DNA from 3 places in the Nostoc sp. CCY0012 genome. Region 1 is predicted to be linked to each of the others. Evidence: predicted binding sites of a transcription regulator. Region 1 holds the regulator's gene; each other region holds the start of a gene.

What was found. Region 1 encodes HrcA, which represses chaperone genes, less so after heat shock. Its sites were predicted from a motif close to TTAGCACTCNNGANTCNNGAGTGCTAA; they were not measured.
Region 2: the regulator HrcA is predicted to act here: its motif matches at 2,676-2,702, upstream of groL (chaperonin GroEL).
Region 3: the regulator HrcA is predicted to act here: its motif matches at 2,368-2,394, upstream of groES (co-chaperone GroES).

What each region holds. Positions count from the first base shown of each region.
Region 1 covers NZ_CAWUDM010000012.1:3,854-8,145, reverse strand. The annotation lists gene ACM0OS_RS04985 (BsuBI/PstI family type II restriction endonuclease) at 1-1,430, shown strand, start outside; gene ACM0OS_RS04980 (DUF2834 domain-containing protein) at 1,507-2,172, opposite strand; gene hrcA (heat-inducible transcriptional repressor HrcA) at 2,185-3,282, opposite strand; gene ACM0OS_RS04970 (rhodanese-like domain-containing protein) at 3,692-4,051, opposite strand; gene ACM0OS_RS04965 (DUF3352 domain-containing protein) at 4,271-4,292, shown strand, end outside.
Region 2 covers NZ_CAWUDM010000015.1:46,408-50,699, forward strand. The annotation lists gene ACM0OS_RS06130 (glycoside hydrolase 100 family protein) at 1-1,370, shown strand, start outside; gene ACM0OS_RS06135 (MraY family glycosyltransferase) at 1,497-2,579, opposite strand; gene groL (chaperonin GroEL) at 2,735-4,292, shown strand, end outside.
Region 3 covers NZ_CAWUDM010000036.1:17,449-21,740, forward strand. The annotation lists gene ACM0OS_RS12445 (cytochrome P450) at 1-399, shown strand, start outside; gene ACM0OS_RS12450 (response regulator transcription factor) at 673-1,350, opposite strand; gene groES (co-chaperone GroES) at 2,416-2,727, shown strand; gene ACM0OS_RS12460 (hypothetical protein) at 2,734-2,907, shown strand; gene groL (chaperonin GroEL) at 2,970-4,292, shown strand, end outside.

The DNA of each region.
Region 1 (4,292 bases):
AATATCCTCAAACAACTAGGAAATATCAAGCCTTAATATATACACAAAAAACAGCTTCACTTTTAGTACCGAATGAACATTATGTTTTGACTAAACGCTTCTCTCCAAAAGAGGAAAAAAAACGAGTGGTGGCTGCTGTATATAATGCTAACCAAATGTGCTATTCCTGGGTAGGTTTTGAAAATCATCTGAATTATTTTCACCAGAAAGGAAAAGGACTTAATCTTACCCTAGCACGCGGTCTTGCTGCCTATCTTAACTCAACTCTCATCGATACATTTTTTCGATTATTTAATGGTCATACTCAAGTTAATGCAACTGATTTACAAAATTTAAAGTACCCTAAAATAGAACAACTTATGTCTCTCGGAGGACGAATTGGAGATAATTTTCCATCACAGAGGGAAATTGATGAACTTATTGAAGAGGAATTACTGAGTATGACAAATCAATCGGAAAATAATTTCTTAATAATCAAAACTCGTATTGATGAAGCACTGCAAATATTAGTTGAACTTGAGTTTCCCAGGGCCCAACTCAATGAACGTTCAGCGTTGACCCTTCTGGCTTTACTTGCTTTGAAGCCCACTGATTCATGGAAAACTGCTGCATCTCCGTTGATGGGAATCACACCAATGATGGAATTTATGGCACAGCACTATGGCAAAACATATAAACCGAATACTCGTGAAACTGTTCGTCGCCAAACAATTCATCAATTCTTAGACGCGACTTTAGTTATTGCAAATCCTGATGCTCCTGAACGTCCTATTAATAGTCCAAAGACAGTATATCAGATTGAAGAAAGTGCGCTGGAATTACTCCGCACTTATGGAACTAATGAGTGGAAAAAGAGCATTCGCACTTATCTTTCTTCAGTTGAAACTTTGAAAAAACAATATGCTCAAGAGCGTGAACTATTACGTATTCCTATAATAGTTGAAGGAGAGTTAAAAACTTTATCGCCAGGCGGTCAGAATATTCTGATTGAAAAGATTATTAAGGATTTTGCACAACGGTTTACACCTGGAGGAAAACTGATTTATGTTGGTGATACTGATGAAAAATTTGCGTATTTTAATCAAATTGCATTAGAAAATTTAGGTGTTACAATCGATTCTCATGGTAAAATGCCTGATGTGATTATCCATCACATAAACAATGATTGGCTAGTTTTAATTGAAGCTGTAACTTCTCATGGCCCAATTAATCCTAAGCGAAAGAAAGAACTTGCAACTCTCTTTGCTGGGACAAAAATTCCCCTTGTAATGGTAACTACATTTCTGAGCCGTAAAGCGATGGTTGAGTATTTAGCGGAAGTGGCGTGGGAAACAGATGTCTGGGTTGCGGAAAATGCTAGCCACCTGATTCATTTTAATGGCGAGTATTTGTTACAAGCTTATAAGGTAGATAAAAATTCCGACTCATAATAACCACAAATTGAATAATCTGATTGAAAGTTTCCCTCCAGTCCAACTTTTCAAGACGACTTCCAAGGCAGCGGTACTAGTCCAACTTACTAGGTGTCATTTCTACTTTTGCTGCTGATAGCGGTGGACGCAGACATAAATAAATTAAGGGGCCAAATAATGGAATTAAGGAGGTTAACCAGAAAATTGGCTGATTTTCCCAACCGCGACGTGCCATATCATCTCCTAGTAATGAGGGAAATAATAAACTCAGGAGACAGAAATCTAAACTCATGACATGGATGAAGCGGCTAGTTTGCCACTGCTGCACAAAATCGCCCCAATCACCTTGTAAACCGTAAGCAACTAGAATCGCTGCGGCTATAGTCAAGACAACGCCAGTAATACGAGAATCTAGGAATTTGAGCAAGAGATTTTTTTGCCCAACAAACTCTTGATTGGGATTGCGGAGAATCAAATAAGGCAAAAGGGCAAAAGCACCAACGGCAAAAGCAGCAGTAGCGAAGGGCCAAGCTAGTATTTTTTGACTTCTACCATCAATAAATAATACTGCGCTGTAGATGAGCGGCCAGATGCCCATGACATTGAATAAGGCAATGACTAGAGGGTTAATACCTTGCCATTCTCCCAGAGATAGGTTTTGGATCAACTCGAATGTATTTGGTTGATCGGGAGGTGCAAAAATAAATGCATAGGTAATAAATCCTAGCCATAGCACCCCAAAAGTAATTTTTCTGAGCATCTTCTCAACAAATTAACTAAAAGCTTCCGAGAGGTAATCAGCTGCTGCTGCTACCACTGCGATCGCACCTTCGTAATCTAGGCGTGTCGGCCCTAATACTCCCACACTTCCGACAGGTAGTAAACCCCGGCGATAGGTAGAAGAAATCAACGTACAGGTGCGTATCGGCTCTAGTGGGTTTTCTGCTCCAATGCGAACGGTTACCCTGGACTTACCAGCCTCTTCTATTTCTGGTTCCTCAAAGATTAATCGCCATAGTTGGTCTTGTTCTTCTTCCAGCAGGTGGATAATTGTCTGTACTTGCTGTAATTGAGAAAATTCTGGCTGACGTAACACTTCGGCTACACCCCGAACCATAATTTGGGTGGTATTTGGTGCTAGCGTGCGTCGGGTTAATTCGGCAACTGAACTTTTCAAAAATTCACCATAACGCTGGAACTCTTGATCTAATTCGCTCCAGTCTAGATTAGCTAATTCTAATAAACTCCTGCCCCGTAAGTGAGTATTCAAAAAGTTAGAGACAATTTGCAATTCATGATCTATCACCTCTGGATCTGGTTGTATTTCTACATTAATTGGTGATAAATCCATCAATCTAGAATGGGTTTCGTAAGCATCCGTCACCACAATCAGCATGATTCGTCCGACTTCAATTTGCATCAATTGCAAATGTCGCAAAGTTGCTGTGTTGGTTTGCGGCATGGTAATCAAACTAATACAACCACTCAAAGTTGCTAAAATCTGCGCGGCTCCTTGTAGTGTGGCTTCCAAACTCCAATCTTCCCATTGCAGACGCTGTTGCAGTGCTAGTTCTACTTCTTTAGTTAAAGTTTCCGTGCGCGTAACGTCTCGCAAAGAAGGTGTAATTAGCTGGTCAACATAAATGCGATAGCCTGAGTCCGAAGGTACTCTGCCGGCGGATGTGTGTGGTTGGTAAAGTAACCCAGATTTCTCTAAGACACCCATGACATTGCGAATTGTGGCTGAACTCACACCTAGGTCGTACTCCTCGACCAACGCTTTTGAACCAACCGGCTCTGCCGTAGCGATGTAGTGACGTACCGTTGCCCAAAGTATATTCTGTTGTCGATTTGTCAACTGGACTTCCATAGGATATGTTTTGCTGAACGCAAATTTTAATCAAACTTTAAAAAAATTTGGGATTTGAAAGCCAAAAAGTTAAATAATAGTTAATTAAGATAGCAACTTATGTAATTTTATTGTAGTTGCGAAAGGTAAAGTTCTGTGATTAGTGTTGCTATAGCTTGACTGTTGTTCACCAAGATAAGTTCGCTGGATCTAATGATTGGGAGTTTTTCCGTATTTTTGCAGCTTATTTTCCAAAAAGCTGTGTTTTATACTACTACTTTTTAGTAGAAGTTAATATATATAGCTTCAGTAAATGTACCCTGATATGCAGATTGAGGAATTTTAACCCTCATAATTTCCCGAAATATTAGTGTATCAAAGATAGCACTGTTGAGATGGTGTTACTATGACATCTCAACAATTTTGTCAGCTAATATTGGGGAACTGAAGAGTCAACTAATAGAGAATAGGCATCAATACCACCAGCAATATTTTTCACATTTGTGAAACCTTGCACCATTAACCACTGACACATTTGGGCAGAACGAATGCCGTGGTGACAAAGCACGAGGGTTTCCGCTTGGGGATTAAACATCGTCGGGACTTGATCGCCCCATTCCACAAATTCGCTCAGGGGTAAGTTAACAAAGCCTTCAATGCTAGCGATCGCTAATTCTTGCGGTTCGCGCACATCTACTAACTGAATAGTTGCATCATTAGAAGACAGACGTTGCGCCAGTTCCTCTACACTAATCTGAGTAATAGTTAGACCAGAAGGATTCCCTGTCATGCGTTTTTTGTAAACAACCTTATCTTCCTTATGGTGACAGAAAATTCGTACCCTAGCATGAGCATCTATTACTAGGGGAGTAGGGAGTAGGGAGTGGGGAGCAGGGGAGCAGGGGAGCAGGGGGGAAAGACTTTGCGGTATTACTGTAATCTTTTTTCCTTTCTTCCTAGCAACAAATGAGGCTTTCTGGTTAAATGGCTGTAAAACTGCTGGTTTAGTATGTCTAATGTAAATAGCCAAC
Region 2 (4,292 bases), on a different contig from region 1:
CGTGGGAAATTTTAAAAAAGTCGATTATTTATTATCAAGGTCGTCCTGTAGGTACGGTTGCTACCTGTGACGCTTCACTAGGCGATTTGCATCATGACCATTGTTTTATCAGAGATTTTGCTTCTTCAGCCTTACTTTTTCTAATTAAAGGTAAATATGATATTGTTCGGAATTTTCTAGAAGAAACTTTAAAGTTACAGCCTAAAAAAAGCCAATTAGATGCTTATACTCCCGGTCAAGGTTTGATACCAGCCAGCTTCAAAGTTGTCTCAGAGAATGGGCAAGAATACTTAGAAGCGGATTTTGGCGAACACGCGATCGCCCGAGTTACACCTGTTGATTCTTGTCTGTGGTGGGTTATCATACTATACGCTTATGTAAAATCCACAAAAGATATTAGTTTCGCCTTGCAGCCCGAATTCCAGCAAGGAATCATGTTAATTATGGAACTTTGCTTGGCGACGCGGTTTGAGATGTACCCGACGCTGTTAGTTCCCGATGGCGCTTGTATGATTTATCGGCGCATGGGTATCTATGGTTATCCTTTGGAAATTCAAGCTTTATTTTATGCTGCGTTGCGGGCGGCGCGAAAGTTACTGATTTGTGCAGGTGATGAAGAAATTGTCATTGGCATTGATAACCGCTTACCTTTATTAAGAGATCATATTCGCCATCATTATTGGATTGATATGAAGCGATTGAATCAGATTTATCGCTTTAAAGGTGAAGAATACGGAGAGTCAGCAGTTAATCAATTTAATATCTATCCTGATTCAATTCCCTATGCTAATTTGGCGATTTGGTTGCCTAAACATGGTGGTTACCTAGCAGGTAATGTTGGCCCATCGCAATTAGATACTCGTTTCTTTGCATTGGGAAATATGATGGCTATTATTTCCTCTTTAGCAAGCGAACAACAGTCTCAAGCAATTATGAATCTCATTGAGGAACAGTGGGATGACTTAGTGGGAGAAATGCCGATGAAAATCTGTTTTCCGGCTGTAGAAAAAGAGGAGTACAGAATTTTTACTGGCTGTGACCCTAGAAATATTCCGTGGTCATACCATAATGGTGGTAGTTGGCCAGTATTATTGTGGTCTTTGATTGCGGCGGCTCAAAAAACAGGTAGAAGCTATATTGGCAAACAAGCTTTGGAAATTGCCCAAGCACGGTTAAGTGTAGACCATTGGCCGGAATATTACGATGGTACGCGGGGGTTATTAATTGGTAAAAAAGCTAGGAGATATCAAACCTGGACGGTTACTGGCTTTTTGTTGGCCAAGGAGTTGATGCGAAATCCTGAGCATTTAGCATTAATTAGTTTTGGGCAATTTGATTCGGAGAATCCTTCCCAGTCTTGTGAGTTGTAATTTTTTATCCTTTCACATATTTTCACCACAAAAATTAGTAGGGGCGCAAAATATTTGTCCCCTACATTGCAGCTTGTTTCAGTAATTTTACTTTTAAAGTTCGTGTTTAAACAAACATAAAAAAACTCAAGAGTTTTGGCTAGTTCTTTGCCAAATCGTAAAGCTCAACAAGAAAATAATACTAATAGCGGTAGAAATTATTACCACTAAACTCATCCCTTGTATTCTCATGGCCAGCAAATTAAAAAATAAAGTCACAGACCAAAGGGTTAATGCAGCATGAGGCTGAGAGAATCCCCAGGCAAGTAAGCGGTGGTGTAAGTGGTCTTTACCAGGAGTACTCAGAGGGTTTTTGCCTGCCAATAGCCGGCGGATAAATACTTGTGTTGTGTCCACCACTGGTAACAGAACAAATAAAGCTGTCGGCCCTAAGGCAAAGACAGTACTTTCTTGCAAGTTACCTAAAATACTAGTTGCACCCAACACATAACCAAAAAAGTATGCTCCCGCGTCACCCATAATAATGCGTGAAGGATGAAAGTTATGGCGCAAAAAGCCTAAGGCACCACCCCCTAAGGCAGCCAGAACTAAAATAGCCGCTGCCCGGTTGGGAAATTGGGCTGCAACCCCTAACAAACTCATGGCAGTGATAAAACTGACTCCCCCTGCCAATCCATCCATGCCATCCATCAAATTGATGGCGTTAGTAATGCCTACTACCCAAAGCACAGTTAGCGTCATGGAAAGGAATGGATCAATGGGGGTGTTGAAACCAACCTCGATACTGATGCCGTTAGCATACAGCAACAATGCCGTGACAATTTGTGTCCATAGGCGCACCGAGGGGGGTAAACCGAACTGATCATCGATAAAACCGACCAATACTAGGATTGAACCGCCTAGTAAAATAGTTAAGACCTGAGCTAATACATTTTGCAGGGCGATGGGTCGCAAAAGAGTCGCTAGCACCATTGCAGCAATCACACCCGCATAAATAGCCAAACCTCCTGCATTTGGCAAAGGTTCTCGATTGAGTCGTCGTGCGTTGGGTTGGTCTGCCCAACCTACCCGTAAGGCAAATTTACGTACTGTGGGAATCAAGCGCCAGGTGACTAACCAAGCCAAGAGAAACGTAAATACTACTGCCAACCAGCCGGAGCCGCTAGGGTCGGCAATGCCGAGGGATTTCAGAAAGTTAGATAAGTTCATCCCCCAATTCAACCATTACTGCCAATAAATATGAGCATCAACTGTAATATTAATCAATTTTTTTATTTCCATTTATAATCTGAGGTGCTAGTTTGATTAGCACTCTAGCCTTGTGAGTGCTAAATTGTCTAATGGAAGCGCAAGAGAAATTAAACATGGCAAAAATTATTTCCTTTGATGAAGAGTCACGGCGAGCGTTAGAAAGGGGTGTAAACGCCCTGGCTGATGCGGTAAAAATTACCTTGGGGCCCAAAGGTCGCAACGTCCTTTTAGAAAAGAAATTTGGCGCGCCACAAATCGTCAACGATGGTATCACCGTTGCCAAAGAAGTTGAATTAGAAGACCCCTTAGAAAACACTGGTGCTAGGCTCATCCAAGAAGTAGCCTCCAAAACTAAGGATTTAGCTGGTGATGGCACCACAACCGCCACAGTTTTAGCACAAGCCTTAATTAAAGAAGGTTTGAAGAACGTCGCTGCTGGTACTAACCCCATTAGCTTGAAACGGGGAATCGACAAAACCATTGAAGCCCTAGTAAAAGAAATTGCCCAGATGGCCAAGCCAGTAGAAGGAAGTGCGATCGCGCAAGTAGCTACTGTTTCATCTGGTAACGATGAAGAAGTGGGCCAGATGATTGCCGAAGCTATGGAAAAGGTCACCAAAGACGGTGTAATCACTGTTGAAGAATCCAAATCTCTGACAACCGAACTGGAAGTCGTAGAAGGGATGCAAATTGACAGGGGTTATATTTCCGCTTACTTCATCACCAATAACGATCGCCAGATAGTCGAGTTTGAAAATGCTCGCATCCTGATTACCGACAAGAAAATCAGCAGCATTCAAGATTTAGTACCTGTGTTGGAAAAAGTTGCCCGTTTGGGTCAACCTTTACTGATTATTGCTGAAGATGTAGAAGGAGATGCTTTAGCAACACTGGTAGTCAACAAAGCACGGGGTGTGCTAAATGTTGCTGCTATTAAAGCACCAGGATTTGGCGATCGCCGCAAAGCTTTGTTACAAGATATTGCTATCCTGACCGATGGACAGTGGATTTCCGAAGAAATTGGCTTAAGCCTAGACACTGCTTCCTTGGAAATGTTGGGAACAGCCCGCAAAATCACCATTGACAAAGAAAGCACCACAATTGTGGCTGTTGGTGACACCAAACCAGAGTTACAAAAGCGGATTGCTCAAATTCGGAAACAATTAGAAGAAACCGATTCCGAATACGATCAAGAAAAACTACAAGAACGCATTGCCAAGTTGGCTGGTGGTGTCGCAGTCATTAAAGTGGGTGCAGCCACAGAAACTGAACTCAAAGACCGCAAACTGCGGATCGAAGACGCACTCAACGCCACCAAAGCGGCTGTAGAAGAAGGTATCGTTCCCGGTGGTGGAACAACCTTAATTAACTTGATTACCAAAATAGACGCAATTAAAGCCAACTTCAACGAAGAAGAAAAAATTGGCGCAGATATTGTCAAAAGAGCATTAGAAGCTCCTTTGCGTCAAATAGCAGAGAATGCTGGTGACGAAGGTTCTGTGATTGTTGCTCAAGTCAAGACCAGCGATTTCAATATTGGTTACAACGCCGCCACTGGAAAATTCGAGGACTTGATTGCGGCTGGTATTATTGACCCTGCTAAAGTAGTGCGTTCAGCATTGCAAAATGCTGGTTCCATTGCTGGTATGGTCATTACTACCGAAGCGATCG
Region 3 (4,292 bases), on a different contig from region 1:
TTGGGGGGCTATGACTTACCTCAAGGAACAGAAGTTTTCGTCAGCATTTACCATACTCATCATTTGCCCGAAGTTTATCCCAACCCAGAGAAATTTGATCCGCAACGTTGGGAGAAATATGAACCTACGATGTTTGAATACAACCCTTTCAGTGCTGGTTCTCGCATCTGTATTGGCGCGCCTTTTGCCATGATGGAAATAAAAATTGTCTTGGCCATGCTGTTGATGCAATACCGCTTGCAATACCTGCCACAGCAAAATATTGACCGTCAGGGAATAATCGTGATGGTTCCCAAATATGGAATGCCCATGCTAGTTCATCATCAAGACCGCCAATTTGCCCAAGGCTTAGGGGGCGTTCGGGGCAATGTCCGCGAAATGGTAGAGTTACCAGAATGATGATGGTAGATGGCACCCTCACAAATAAAGGTAGTTAAGGCTGGTAATATACCCTGTCCTTGTATCGCCTAATTTTTGATGGGATGTAGTTATGTTTGGCACTGGAACTGTGAAAAATTGTTCTCAATCCAAACCACCTGAACGTACCTAGATGAACTGTCGGGAGAGAATGTTGATCAATCTACTCCCAAAGTAGAAGATTTGTGATGGGGCTATCAGCTATCAGCAATCAGTTAAACATTTTAAAGCTGACGACTGAAGGCTGATAGCTATTTAAGCCATTTGATTTTCAATCGCCCACCGTGCTAGTTCAGTGCGGTTGTGGAGATTGGTTTTGCCCAACATATTGGACACATGGCTTTCAACTGTGCGCTGACTGACGTTTAGTTCTTCAGCAATTTCCCGGTTAGCTAAACCCCTAGCAACAAACTGTACTACTTTCAGTTCGGTTGGGGTTAACTGCACATCGAAGGGAACCTGAATACGGGAACCGTTTTCTCCTCCTTTGGCTTGGTGTTCTTTCCAACGGATGGTTTGCTTCAGCGAAGATTCTACTTGTGCTACGAGTTCTTCTGGTTCAAAGGGCTTGACCATATATACATCAGCCCCTTTATTCAGACCTTTAACTCGGTCTGCACTTTGTCCTTTCGCTGATAGGAAGAGAACGGGAATCCAGCCGGTACGCTCGTTTTGTCGCACTTGCTCGACAAAAGTATATCCGTCCATTTCCGGCATCATTACGTCACAGATGATCATGTCTGGAACATCTTGTTCAAGAATTTCCAGAGCTTCTCTTCCGTTTTCGGCAGTGTTGACTTCATAGCCTCTGAATTCCAGGTAATCCTTCACCAGCAAGATGAGGTTAGGGTCATCATCAATCAGTAGAAGTCTTTTGTGATCTTTCATGCTGGGCTCTTTCATAGCAGTGGCACTTGTCGCGCTTCGGTCCATCAAGGTCTTGAGTGGTTATCCTCTATGGTGGATTGTTGAGATGTTGTCCTGTTCCCACTTAACTTGCCTCTGCTTTCTGGCTATCTCAAAAGTGGTGATCACTTTATGTGAGACTACCAGCTCATTGGCAAATTTCCGGTAAGGATACGTAGAGCAGTAGTATTTATAATGCGTTATTATATATCGCTTTGAAAGTGGCGGGTGAAAAAACACTGATTAAATAATAATCCTTCCGATTCACAAGTTACGTATTGGCTTGAGATGACCCTAACTTCCAAAGAACCCGCACTTTCATCGACTTACTGCTTTACTATATCCTGCGGATGTTAAGCCTCTATCAAATGTTCACAAGCAAGTAGGGGCGTTTCCGGCAAAAGATGGGTTAAAAATGCATATTCTTTCACCACCGTTCTGCCTATTAAGTGTTCTGGGATGTTCCGCTCAATAACTTATAAGTTGGCTTGGCAATACCAGGCACCGTCTGGGTAGACAACCATTATCGGTCTAGAACCACAAACTCGCAAGCAATTGGCTTTAGTCCTGACAATGGAACCGGGACAACTGTAAAAAGCGTAATTTCAAGTTTGAGCTTCTTGAATTTGCCGCTTTTTCAATTACTCCCTAGTTTCCAGACTAACTTGTTTTGAACAGCAGTTAACTGCTGTCTGGTCAGCACAGGAAAAAATGTGTCGCTTGTGTGGCTGAATTTTTGCCAGTCCTGACGTTTCTACACAATTACTTAAGGCTTGGTTGTTTAGAGGCTGAGTGGTTTTAGGGATTTGACGGCTGCACTGGATCACTGTAATGTTACTCATCGAGCGGCACCCTCATTACAGTTCTATAACAAATTCCCCGCTTTGCAAATAAATTTATCTATATAAAAATATTTGTCACTTCCCGAACAAATCCGGAAACATAGACATAAGCAAGTATTTGTACCTAAGTAATCCTGCGATTTGCTAGTTCGGAAACCCGTACTTAAGGCATTGTTGCCATGAGATGCTGCTGTTCGGTAAATTAGCACTCAGGAGTTGAGAGTGCTAACTCTGGAGAAAATAAATATTTATGGCAGCCGTAACTTTAAGCGTTTCTACAGTTAAACCCCTAGGCGATCGCGTTTTCGTAAAAGTGAGCGCCCCGGAAGAAAAAACCGCAGGTGGTCTGTATTTACCCGACAATGCTCAGGAAAAACCCCAAGTAGGTGAAGTTGTCGCCCTTGGCCCTGGCAAGCGTAACGATGATGGTAGCCGCCAAGAATTAGACCTTAAGGTCGGAGATAAAGTGCTGTACTCCAAGTACGCTGGCACTGACGTCAAGCTTGGCACCGAAGAATATGTACTGCTGTCTGAAAAAGACATCTTAGCAGTCGTCAGCTAATAGGGAATGGAAAGTAGGCTTCGCCGTGAGCGTAGCTTCCCGAAGGGTACGGGAGTAGGTGAGCCAGCCCAGTCTTGTTGTCCCAACAAAGAGCAGTCAGCGCGGTCATGGGGGTTTCCCCAAGAGCGACTGGCGTTGGACTGGCAAATCCGCAGGAGATTGGGGAAGAATAACACCTAATACCCAATGCCCAATGCCCAATTCAAGAAAAAATTGACTTAACTCCCTGATTTTATAGACCTATGGCAAAGCGCATTATTTACAACGAAAACGCTCGTCGCGCCCTGGAGCGAGGCATTGACATCTTGGCTGAGGCTGTAGCTGTTACCCTTGGCCCTAAAGGTCGTAACGTGGTTCTGGAAAAGAAATTTGGCGCACCACAAATCGTCAATGACGGTGTAACCATCGCCAAAGAAATCGAATTAGAAGACCACATTGAAAACACAGGTGTGGCTTTGATTCGTCAAGCCGCTTCTAAGACCAATGACGCTGCGGGCGATGGTACTACCACTGCGACCGTTTTGGCTCACGCTATGGTCAAAGAAGGCTTGCGGAACGTTGCTGCTGGCGCTAATGCGATTTCGTTGAAGCGTGGTATTGATAAAGCTGCCACCTTCCTCGTAGGAAAGATTGCTGAACACGCTCGTCCAGTAGAAGATTCCAAAGCGATCGCCCAAGTTGGTTCTATTTCAGCTGGTAACGACGAAGAAGTCGGTCAGATGATTGCCCAAGCAATGGATAAGGTGGGCAAAGAAGGCGTAATTTCCCTGGAAGAAGGGAAATCTATGACCACTGAATTGGAAATCACCGAAGGGATGCGCTTTGAAAAAGGCTATATCTCTCCTTATTTCGCTACCGATGCTGAACGCATGGAAGCGATTTTCGATGAGCCTTTCTTGCTGCTGACCGATAAAAAAATTGCTTTGGTACAAGACTTGGTACCAGTTCTAGAGCAAGTAGCTCGTGCTGGTCGTCCTTTGGTGATTATCGCCGAAGATATTGAGAAAGAAGCTTTAGCAACCTTGGTGGTTAACCGCCTACGGGGTGTGCTGAACGTTGCGGCTGTTAAGGCTCCTGGCTTTGGCGATCGCCGTAAAGCAATGCTAGAAGATATCGCCGTTCTCACTGGTGGTCAACTAATCACTGAAGACGCTGGTCTGAAGCTAGAAAATACCAAGCTGGAAAGCCTAGGTAAAGCTCGCCGGATCACCATTACCAAAGACAACACCACAATTGTTGCTGAAGGTAACGAAGCTCCTGTGAAAGCTCGTTGCGAACAAATCCGTCGTCAGATGGATGAAACCGAATCTTCTTACGACAAAGAGAAGTTGCAAGAACGCCTTGCTAAACTCTCTGGTGGTGTAGCTGTGGTGAAAGTGGGTGCAGCCACTGAAACCGAAATGAAAGATAAAAAGCTGCGCCTAGAAGATGCTATCAATGCCACCAAAGCTGCTGTGGAAGAAGGTATTGTTCCCGGCGGTGGTACAACTCTCGCTCACCTTGCTCCTGAGTTAGAAACTTGGGCAAAAGCCAATCTCAAAGATGAAGAGTTGATTGGTGCTTTG